3 regions of the Eubacterium limosum genome follow, and region 2 is predicted to be linked to each of the others. Evidence: riboswitches for the same ligand, from Rfam matches in the RefSeq annotation. Region 2 holds a riboswitch; each other region holds the start of a gene.
What was found. A riboswitch is a leader RNA that binds a small molecule or an ion and turns the genes downstream of it on or off. The one in region 2 is predicted to bind cobalamin.

Region 1: linked by a shared signal. The riboswitch ahead of B2M23_RS20525 (energy-coupling factor ABC transporter permease) and the one ahead of B2M23_RS06750 (ABC transporter substrate-binding protein) in region 2 are both predicted to bind cobalamin.
Region 3: linked by a shared signal. The riboswitch ahead of B2M23_RS14745 (ABC transporter substrate-binding protein) and the one ahead of B2M23_RS06750 (ABC transporter substrate-binding protein) in region 2 are both predicted to bind cobalamin.

What each region holds. Positions count from the first base shown of each region.
Region 1 covers NZ_CP019962.1:4,371,006-4,374,278, reverse strand. The annotation lists gene B2M23_RS20535 (uroporphyrinogen decarboxylase/cobalamine-independent methonine synthase family protein) at 1-423, opposite strand, end outside; gene B2M23_RS20530 (TetR/AcrR family transcriptional regulator) at 586-1,296, shown strand; cobalamin riboswitch at 1,444-1,567, shown strand; gene B2M23_RS20525 (energy-coupling factor ABC transporter permease) at 1,717-2,469, shown strand; gene B2M23_RS20520 (energy-coupling factor ABC transporter substrate-binding protein) at 2,471-2,791, shown strand; gene cbiQ (cobalt ECF transporter T component CbiQ) at 2,873-3,273, shown strand, end outside.
Region 2 covers NZ_CP019962.1:1,450,207-1,453,479, forward strand. The annotation lists gene B2M23_RS06740 (ABC transporter permease subunit) at 1-201, shown strand, start outside; gene B2M23_RS06745 (SDR family NAD(P)-dependent oxidoreductase) at 398-1,168, shown strand; cobalamin riboswitch at 1,229-1,408, shown strand; gene B2M23_RS06750 (ABC transporter substrate-binding protein) at 1,520-2,536, shown strand; gene B2M23_RS06755 (FecCD family ABC transporter permease) at 2,552-3,273, shown strand, end outside.
Region 3 covers NZ_CP019962.1:3,143,527-3,146,799, reverse strand. The annotation lists gene B2M23_RS14750 (FecCD family ABC transporter permease) at 1-1,025, opposite strand, end outside; gene B2M23_RS14745 (ABC transporter substrate-binding protein) at 1,028-2,098, opposite strand; cobalamin riboswitch at 2,275-2,450, opposite strand; gene B2M23_RS14740 (class I SAM-dependent methyltransferase) at 2,502-3,158, opposite strand; gene B2M23_RS14735 (DUF6144 family protein) at 3,189-3,273, opposite strand, start outside.

The DNA of each region.
Region 1 (3,273 bases), 1.5 Mb from region 2:
CATGGTACAGTAGGGGGCTTCACGCCCCAGTTCGGTGTACATCCTGGGCAGCACGCGGGATGCAATGCAGTGGATGGGGTCTTCGATGAGTTCGGGGTATTCCTCTGGAAGCAGTGAGGTTACCTCCGGATGCTGCATATAGCCGTTGACACGGTTTTGAATCCAAACCTTTGAACCCAGCAGGGCATTTTTCTGAGGCGGCATAAAGACCACACTTTGGGTCAGGTCGATGTCGAAGTCCTTCATAACCTGATCATAGCCTTTGATGAAGCCGTCGTAATCCCAGAAGGAACGAATACAGTCCCGTTTTGTATATTCACAGATATAGGTGGGCTCAAAGTCCATCATAATGGGAACATAGTCCATTTTTTCGCCGCGAACGCCGCGCATAAAATTATCGAGCTTTGCCTGAGCGTTTTCCATTTTATTTTTTCTCCCTTATTTTTTACAGATTTAAACAAAATGTGCACATATTTTGAATACGTTCAATATACACCCTTTTCTAAAATTTGTCAACGTTCAAAATTCATTTCTTTATTTTTTTTACGGCGGGTGCTATAATAAAATAAAAAACGTGGAGGAGCCATGGCAAACTATAAAAATGGTCTCGAGACAAAGGAGAGCCTTTACCGGAGCGCCAAAAAGATTTTTTACCAGAAGGGCTATGATAAGACAACGGTCAAGGATATCATTACCGATGCCAGAACAAAGCAGGGCCTTTTAAACTATTATTTTGGGGCGAAGGAGAACCTGGCGGTCCAGATTTATAAGGACTTTTGCAACGATGTTGTTTTCTGTGTGGATGAGCAGACGGCTGAGCTGGGCAGTCTGCCCCGGGGGCTGCTGTTGGATATGATTGGCTATCGGGCGTATTTTAAGGCGCTGTTTACAGATACCTCTGTCATGCGGTTTTACGCGGAGGTCTCAAAACTGCCGCTGTTCGCAAGAAGCATGCTTGATCTGCGGGACTATTTTTTTAACCTTGAGCTTGAAAGCGAGGCATACGCGGGTATTAACCCAAGGCTGAAGGAACGCAGGTATTTTGAGTATCTGAAATCTCTGACGGTTGGAATGGAGATTCAGGTTTTCAGAGATGTGCTTGAAAAGCAGATTGATCTGGAGCTCCAGGATGCTGTCGACTGGTTCTTTTTTGACTATTACAGCTTTCTTTTCACCGATGCGGACTATATCCGTGAAAATATCGAAAGGTCAAGGCAGGTTGTCGGCCGTTTTACTTTTGAGATCACCCCTGTATTTGAGATCAGTTTGTCGGTACAGGCAGACACGAAACTTTAGTAAGAGATAAGTAATAAAGTTAGTTGCGCCAAAGTATACCCATAAGGGGTACGGGTATAAGAGGTGCTGATGGCTTTCAAATAAATGCAACAGAGGTATTGACAAAACAGGCTTGCAAGCATATAATAAATGTAAATTCGGCATTGTTATTATTGTCCTGTGGTTGTCCATCGGCCTCACGATGGTTTGAGCACAATTGGGTGAAAATCCCAAACGGTCCCGCCGCTGTAAGACGAAAGTCAAGTCAGATTGCTGACCATAGGATTTTAAGCTGCATTTGGTTACGAGAGATAACTGAATGTAAGGACGAGGCTGTGTGTATCTTTGGCACACCCATTTCGTACTTTCATCGCTTATCTTTTTTGATGAGCGATTTTTTTATGGAAAAGTACGTTGGGAACAAGTTTGAGGAGGTAGAAAATGACAAAGAGACAAAAACAAGTTGTGACCATGCTTGGGGCATGGGCGCTGGTCTTTGGCATTGTGCCCGCGGCAAACGCGATGCACATCATGGAAGGCTACTTACCGGTTGGCTACTGCATTATGTGGGGTGTCTTATGTATACCTTTTCTGGCGGCCGGCTTTTTCTCCATTAAAAAGACTCTGACAGGCAACAGAAGAGCGATCACCTTACTTGCGATGGCGGGCGCATTTATCTTCGTGATCTCTTCTTTAAAGATTCCATCCGTTACGGGCAGCTGTTCGCATATGACAGGTACAGGCCTGGGCGCCATTTTATTCGGACCCAGCGCAGTCAGTATTCTGGGGATTATCGTATTGTTATTCCAGGCGATCCTTCTGGCTCACGGTGGTCTCACCACCCTTGGCGCCAACACTTTCTCCATGGCCATCGCAGGCCCCTTTGTATCCTTTGGGATCTACAAGCTGTGCCAGAAAATGAAGGTAAACCGCAAAATTGGGGTGTTTTTGGCAGCCTGCATCGGAGATTTGTTTACCTACTGTGTTACCAGTATCCAGCTGGCTTTTGCCTATCCCTCAGAAACAGGCGGCGTGGCAGCTTCTGCTGTTAAGTTCCTGGGTGTGTTTGCCCCTACACAGCTGCCGCTGGCCATTATTGAAGGGATTTTAACGGTTATTATTGTCATTGCTCTGGAAACCTATGCGAGCCCAGAGTTAAAATCAATTGGATTTTTAGCAGCGGAGGAAGCGTAAGATGAGCAAAAATAAAAAATTAGTCATTGTTCTGCTGGTAATCGTCGCACTTTTGGTGGTTGTTCCGCTCTTTGCCCTTCAGGGCGCTGAGTTCGGCGGCTCCGATGATGCAGGAAGCACCATGATCGAAGAAATTCAGGGCGGCGAATATGAGCCTTGGTTTACACCAGTGCTCGAAACACTGATCAACGGTGAACTGCCAGGTGAGGTTGAATCACTGATCTTCTGTCTCCAGACCGGTATCGGCGTTGGCATTCTGGCCTTTTTCATGGGCCGTCTGGTAGAGCGCAAAAAGCTCGGCAAAGAAGATTCAGAGCTGTAACCGCATTTCCGGGGGTAGGGCAACCTGCCCTCTTTTTATGATTAAGCGTAAAAAAATTCCTTAGAGTAAAGGAGCTTGTTCGTGAAGGTATTTTTAGTAGCACTTGCAGTTCTGTGTGTGTGTGGCCTGGTATACTGGCTGCGCCACCGGGAGTGCGCCCACAGACACGGCGGGCATCATGGCCATTCCCACGGCGGGGCGGTTTTTTCCATTGATGTGCTCGCCTACAATTCAAAGATCAACGGCTGGAATCCCAGCTTTAAGGTAGGGTTCTCCCTGCTGCTTCTGCTCATTTGTGTCATTGCCAATAACCTTTATGTGTCGGCTCTGGTTATTTTGATCACAGCCTTTATTACAGTGGTTATGGGAGGCGTGCACTTCAGGGATTACCTGAGCTTTCTGAGAGTGCCGGTGGCGTTTCTCATACTTGGGAGTATAGCCATCCTCTTCAATTTTTCAAACGAGCCTCTGGGACTCTGGTC
Region 2 (3,273 bases):
CTGGTGCTCATGATGCTCTCCGGCGTCAGCGAGGACCTGGACGTTGTGCGCTACACGACCCTGTACAGCCTGTTTGACCCTGCCGAGATCATCGCAGGGGGCGATACCGTGGGCCTGTGCATGGCCGCCCTGGCCGCAGTCTCGGTGGTGCTGTATACCCTGGGTATCCTGATCTTCAGACGGAAGGACCTGCCGTTGTAAATATAAAAACAGACTGAGATCTGAACCTCAAAAGGCTCAAAACACGTATCCAAGGTGTTTTGAGCCTTTTGAGCCTGTATCTTGGGGTATTCTTATAAAAAAGGCACGCCCGGTTATTTTTTGCTGAAAGTGGTATGTACATAAAAAGGGCGCTGCCAGAGGCAGGCCTGAAGCACTGATGAAAGAAGGAGCGATTATGAGAATAGCCATTGTGACCGGGGCGTCCAGCGGGCTTGGACGCGAGTTTGTAAAACAGATCAGTGAACGTGAGCATCTGGATGAGATCTGGGCTGTTGCCCGGAGGCGGGAACGCCTGGAGGCGCTGGCCAGGGAAGTAAAAACACCGGTGAGGCCTGTAGTCATGGACCTGACAGACACCGGCAGCTTTCCGGAGCTGACAGCCCTGATGGCCGAGAAGCAGCCGGATGTGCGGCTGCTGGTCAACGCCGCGGGTATGGGTAAGTTGGGGAACTACGCCGAGGTGACCGAGGCGGACAGCAACGCTCTCATTGATTTAAACTGCCGGGGGGCAGTCGATATGACCCTGAGGGTACTGCCGTACATGCAGAAAGGCGCGAGAATTATGCAGATCTGCTCGGTGGCGGCCTTTATGCCCCTGCCCGGCATGAATCTGTACGCGGCCTCCAAGGCCTTTCTGCTCAGCTATACCAGGGCTTTGCGCTGGGAGCTGTTCGGCCGGGGCATCCGGGTGACGGCGGTCTGCCCCTACTGGATCAAAAACACCGAGTTTGTGCCGCGGGCCAGCGCCAACGCGGACCGTTCCGCGGTGCGCCACCTGCCCTTTGCGGGCACCGTCCAGACGGTTGTGCGCCGCTCTATGAGGGACAGCCGCCTGGGCGCGGCCGTATCCACACCGGGCCTCGCCAGCTTTGGGCTGCGGGTGTTTGGCAAAGTAGTGCCCCACGGGCTGGGCATGGCTTTCTGGAACGTGCTCAGGAAAGTCTGAGAAAATTCAGGCGCCGGCAGTTGACAATTTTGAAAAGTTCGCTTATACTAATATCAACAATTGAATCAAACCATTGAGGGTGCCTTGAAAAAGGAGAATAGGGAAACCGGTGCGAATCCGGTACGAACCCATCACTGTAAACAGGGACGCGCCGCAGTAAACCACTGGCCTCGGGCTGGGAAGGGAGCGGAGTGCGGAGGAGCTGTGAGTCAGGAGACCTGCCTTTAGTGTTACGCGCGTTTGTCCGGTGAGGGGATTGTCACTGAGAGAACCTGAGATAGGTAAATGGGAGCCTGTCGGCATATGTCGGCAGGCTCTTTTTATATGATTTTTTAAGAAAGAGGTAGAAAAATGAAAAGCTTGAAGAAACGGTTTTTAGGGATTGCCCTGTCCGCAGTGCTGGCGGCAGGCGTGCTGGCAGGGTGCAGCAGCGCAGGGGGAAATGACAGCGCCAGCCAGAGCGCCGGCACAGACGGCCATTATCCGGTCACCATCACCACCTACGATTACGACAAGCAGCCTGTGGAGATGACCTTTGAAAAGGCGCCGGAAAAGGTGCTGGCCGTATACCAGAATTCCATCGAGACCCTGCTGGCCCTGGGCCTGGAGGACAAAATTGTGGCTGCCAGCGGTCTGGATCACGAGGTGAAGCCAGCCTACAAGGACGCTTTTGCCAAGGTCAACTATCTGTCCGAATTTAAACCCAGCAAGGAAGCCGCCACCGCTCTGGAGCCGGATATGATCCTGAGCTGGACCTCCCTGTTCTCGGACAAGAACCTGGGCAGTATGAAGGAGTGGCAGAGCCAGGGCGTGAACAGCTACAACATGCTCAACAGCGGCGCAGTGTCCCCGAAAACACTGGACAACGAGTACCAGGATTTTGAGAACCTGGGCAAAATCTTTGACGTGGAGGATAAGGCCGGGGAACTGGTGAACGAGATCAAGGACGCTGTGAAACAGACAGAGACCTATGCCCAGAAGGAAAACAAGAGCCCCAAAGTACTGGTGATGGAGGACCAGAGCGGGCAGATTGTCAACTATGGGGCAACCACCCTGGCAGGCGACATGGTCACCAAGCTTAAGGGCACACTGGCCAGTCCGGACGCGTCCAAGCTGGGCGAGGAGGACGTGGTCGCTGCCAATCCGGAAGTCATTTTCGCAGTCTATATGGACCGTGACGACCAGGACATGGCCACCCAGACAAAGGACGCCATCATGAACAACGCGGCCTTTGCCGACATCGACGCGGTTAAAAACGGCCGGGTGATCCCCATCGAGCTGGGGCAGATGTACTGCAGCGGTGTGCGGACCATCGACGGCATTCACACCATCGCGAATGGGATGTACCCGGATTTAAACCTGAACTAGGGAGCGGGCTTTTTTATGAAACAAAGCGCACTGATCAAAGATAAAGGGCGGCTCCAGAGCCAGCCCTTTTATGTGTTTGTATGCCTGGTCATGCTGGGGCTACTGATCCTCTCAGCCCTGGCGGCGGTCACCATCGGCTCCATGGACCTGTCCATCCGGGATGTGTACAGCGTCATTGGCTACGAGCTCTTCCACCTGGACAGTCTGAGTGCCTACGCCAGGGGCGCGGCCCACAACGTGGTGTGGCTGATCCGCTTCCCGAGGGTGGTCATGGGGCTGGCTGTGGGCATGGGCCTGTCCATCTGCGGCGTGGTCATGCAGGCCATTGTCAAGAACCCGCTGGCAGAGCCCTATGTGCTGGGCATCTCCTCCGGGGCGTCACTGGGGGCGACCACAGCCCTGTTCTTCGGGCTGGGCGCTGTGCTCGGCGGCAGCGGTGTGGGCGTGTGCGCCTTCATCGGGGCCTTTCTGATCTCCATGCTGGTGGTGGCAGTGGCCAACATCGGCGGGCCGGCCAACTCCGTCAAACTCATCCTCTCCGGCATGGCCCTGGGCGCCCTGTGCCTGGCCTTCTCCAATTTTATGGTCTTTATGGCCAACGACCCCAACACCACTCAGCAGATCACCTTCTGGATGCTCGGCAGCCTGTCCGGGGCCAAGTGGGGCCCCACACTGGTCATCTTTGCCGTGGTGGCTGCCAGTACGCTCTTTTTCTGGAGCCAGCACCGCCCCATGAA
Region 3 (3,273 bases), 1.7 Mb from region 2:
ATTAAATAGATAAACACCGGCACCCCGATAAAGGAGACCACAATGCCCACCGGGATGATCACCGGTGAGACGACCACACGGCCCACTGTATCCGCGGCGATGAGCAGGATCGCGCCCGAGAGGGCGGTGAGCGGTATGAGCGCCCGGTAGTCGCCGCCGATCAGAAGCCTGGCGATATGCGGCGCCACCAGCCCCACAAAACCGATAACGCCTGTAAAGCTGACAATGGCCGATGAAATGAGCGTGACCGCAATGCCCGAAAGCAGCCGCAGCCGCATGACATTGACGCCCAGGGCCACCGCGCTTTCATCCCCGGTGGATAAAAGGTTGTAATGCCAGGCAAAACGGACGATAAACGGAAAAGTCAGGAGCAGAATAACACTGACCACGAGGATCTGCTCCCAGGTGATCTCCGAAAGGCTGCCGAAGGTCCAGTGGACAATGGCGGAGAGCTGCTGCTCGTTGGCCACATACTGCATGCTGGCATTCAGGGCTGAAAAGAAATAGTTGAGGGCAATGCCGATCAGGATGATCGTCGTTTTTCCCATGCCCTTGGCCGAGGCGATGCCGTACACCATGGCGGCACAGATAAAGGCCAGCACAAAGGCCATCATGACAGTGCCCACCTGATTGCTGCCAAAGGGCATAAAGCCAAAAATAATGGCCAGCGAAGCCCCGAAGGCCGCGGCGTTTGAAAGCCCGGTGGTAAAGGGGCTGGCCATCTTATTGCCGGTGATGGCCTGCATGACCAGGCCGCTGATGCCCAGGCCGATGCCGGAAACCAGCGCCATGGTAATGCGCGGCAGGCGCAGCTGCATGAGCACAGTGAGCTCGGTCTGGTTCAGCGCCGCCGCGCCCATAAAGTGGCCGCCGGGCAGCAGGGTCGCGAACACCCGCCCCACAGTCACATTGGCAACGCCGACAAAGCAGCTGGAAAAAGCAGCAATGATCAAAAGGATCACTGCTGCCAGCATCAACGCCGCTCTTTTTTTATGATAGGCTTTTAATGTCTGCTGCTTTTCCATCACTATTGATGCTTAACCTGGAAAACATGCCCTTCTATCGGATCAACCCCCTGGATTTCCATCCATTCGTCAAAGATCGCGTCGGGGTCAACATCCTTCATCTGCTCAGGGTATAACCATTTCGCGGTATAAACCGTCCCGATCATTTTGCCCAGTCCGCCGGCGCAGAAGCCTGTTGTCACATAGAAATCGTCATTCTGGACCGCCTTTAGATCGGACCAGCCTGCGCGGCTCAGCATTTCGGTGGAGATGGTGCTGTAGTCCTCCGCTGTGGGCGGCGTGTAGACGCCGGTATTTTTGAGGGCCGGGCCGGATGAAGTCTTGATGATAAGGTCCGGGTCCTCTAACAGAATCTTTTCCGGGTCAATGGTCTTGCCGGTAATGGTGGGATCGCCAAAAATATTGACAGCCCCGGCGTTTAAAAGCATGCTGTTCCAGCCGTCATTGCTGGTTCCCGGTATGCAGGTGGTATTCGGGTCACCGTATTCCCAGTACACTTTTTTCGTTCCCTTGACGTCCTTGATTTTTTCGGCCACCATATCCATGTTATCCTGGTAGAATTTCGTCAGCTTCTCGGCTTCCTTTTCCTTGCCGAACAGCTTGCCCAGAATCTCGATTTCCTTTGGCAGCTCGGCATTGTTATAGCCGGATACCACGACAACCTGAATGCCGAAAGGCTCCAGCTTTTTAATGTCCTCTTCCCATGTGCCGTTGTCCGGGGTGATGAGTACCTGGGCGCCCAGCTCGGCAATCTTTTCATAATTCAGCTCGCTCTGTCCCTTGCCGATAACATTATCCGGGTCAAACTGGCTCCAGTACACGCGGTCCTGGGCTGTGTTCTTATCCACCGCCACCACCTTGTCGATGGCGCCGATCCCGCGGATCAGCTCAGAATTGTAGCGGTTGGCGACCACAACCTTTTCAAGGGGCTGGGGAATGGTTACCTCGCGCCCGGTATCATCCACCACGGTAATGCTTTTCGCCTCACTCGAATCCCCGCTCTGGCTGCACCCGGCAAAGACCGGAACCAGCAGAAGCAACGCGCACATCAGTGCAATCACTTTCTTCTTCATTTTTTCCTCCATTAAATTAAAAATTTATGTTAAATCCTTTTGGATGTCAACATCTCCCAGAAAACGCAGACGTATCTAACTTTTCGGCAAATAAAAAAACCGATAAGCACTCTGCTCATCGGTCCCATTTTCCGAGATTTCATTTATTCAAACACGCCGCTGCATTCTCCCCCTGCACGTATTTCTTCTTTAAGGCAGGTCTCCTGGCTTACAGCTCGTCCGCGGCCCGCCTTCCCGGATTGCTCCAGTGGCTTTTCAGGCTTTGTCCCTGTTTACAGTGATGGGTTCGCACCGGACTCACACCGGTTTCCCTATTCTCTTATTGCTAAGCACCTCAAAGGTTATTCTGTTTTTATCATTATACCTGCTTCTATTATACTTGTCAATATCCAATCGGACGGATTTATTTTCTGACGGTAAGGCTCCAGTGGCTGCTGTAATACTGCGGCTCCTCAGGGTTATAGACGCAGGATTCTCTCAAGCTGTCCTCAAGGTGCCAGGCTTTAAAAAAGCGTTTTATATCTGCCAGGTCCACATAGAGGTGCGGCACGCCCGTCTCCGTATCGCTTTTTTCCGAGAGCAGGGTGTTGGCGTCAACACGCCGGCTGCTGTCTGCCTGTTTGTAACCATAGGTACTCTTAGAGATGAGCGTGAGGAACAGCTCGCCCCCGGGCTTTAACACCCGGCGGATTTCCGCCAGGGCGGCCTGAAAGCCTGGAATATCGGTATGGTAGATAACATTGTAGGCCATAGCGCAGTCAAAGGTGTTGTCCTCAAAGGGCAGGGACAGCATGTCCGCCACGCAGGCAGTGAGCGGCACCTGCTCCTCCCCGGCCCATTTTTTTGTGTGCTCGATACCGTATTCGGACAGGTCTGCGGCGGTTACCTCAAAGCCTTTTTTAGCCATATATACCGCGTGCCGCCCAAGGCCGCAGCCCAGATCCAGAAACCGCAGGAAGCCCTTCGCCTGCCAGCGTTCCGCGAGATAGGGGCTCTCCACGCAGGGGATGAGCCAGTAATCCGACTGGTTCTTTTCCCAGTCCCATGCTTTAGACTGCATTGATTTTCTCCTCCTTTTATCCGTTTTAATTTAAAGGATTCCTGTAACCTTCAACAGGCAGGAGTCATACCCCTGCTTGATGGTCTGGAGCAGCTCGACCTCCACCGGGCGCTCA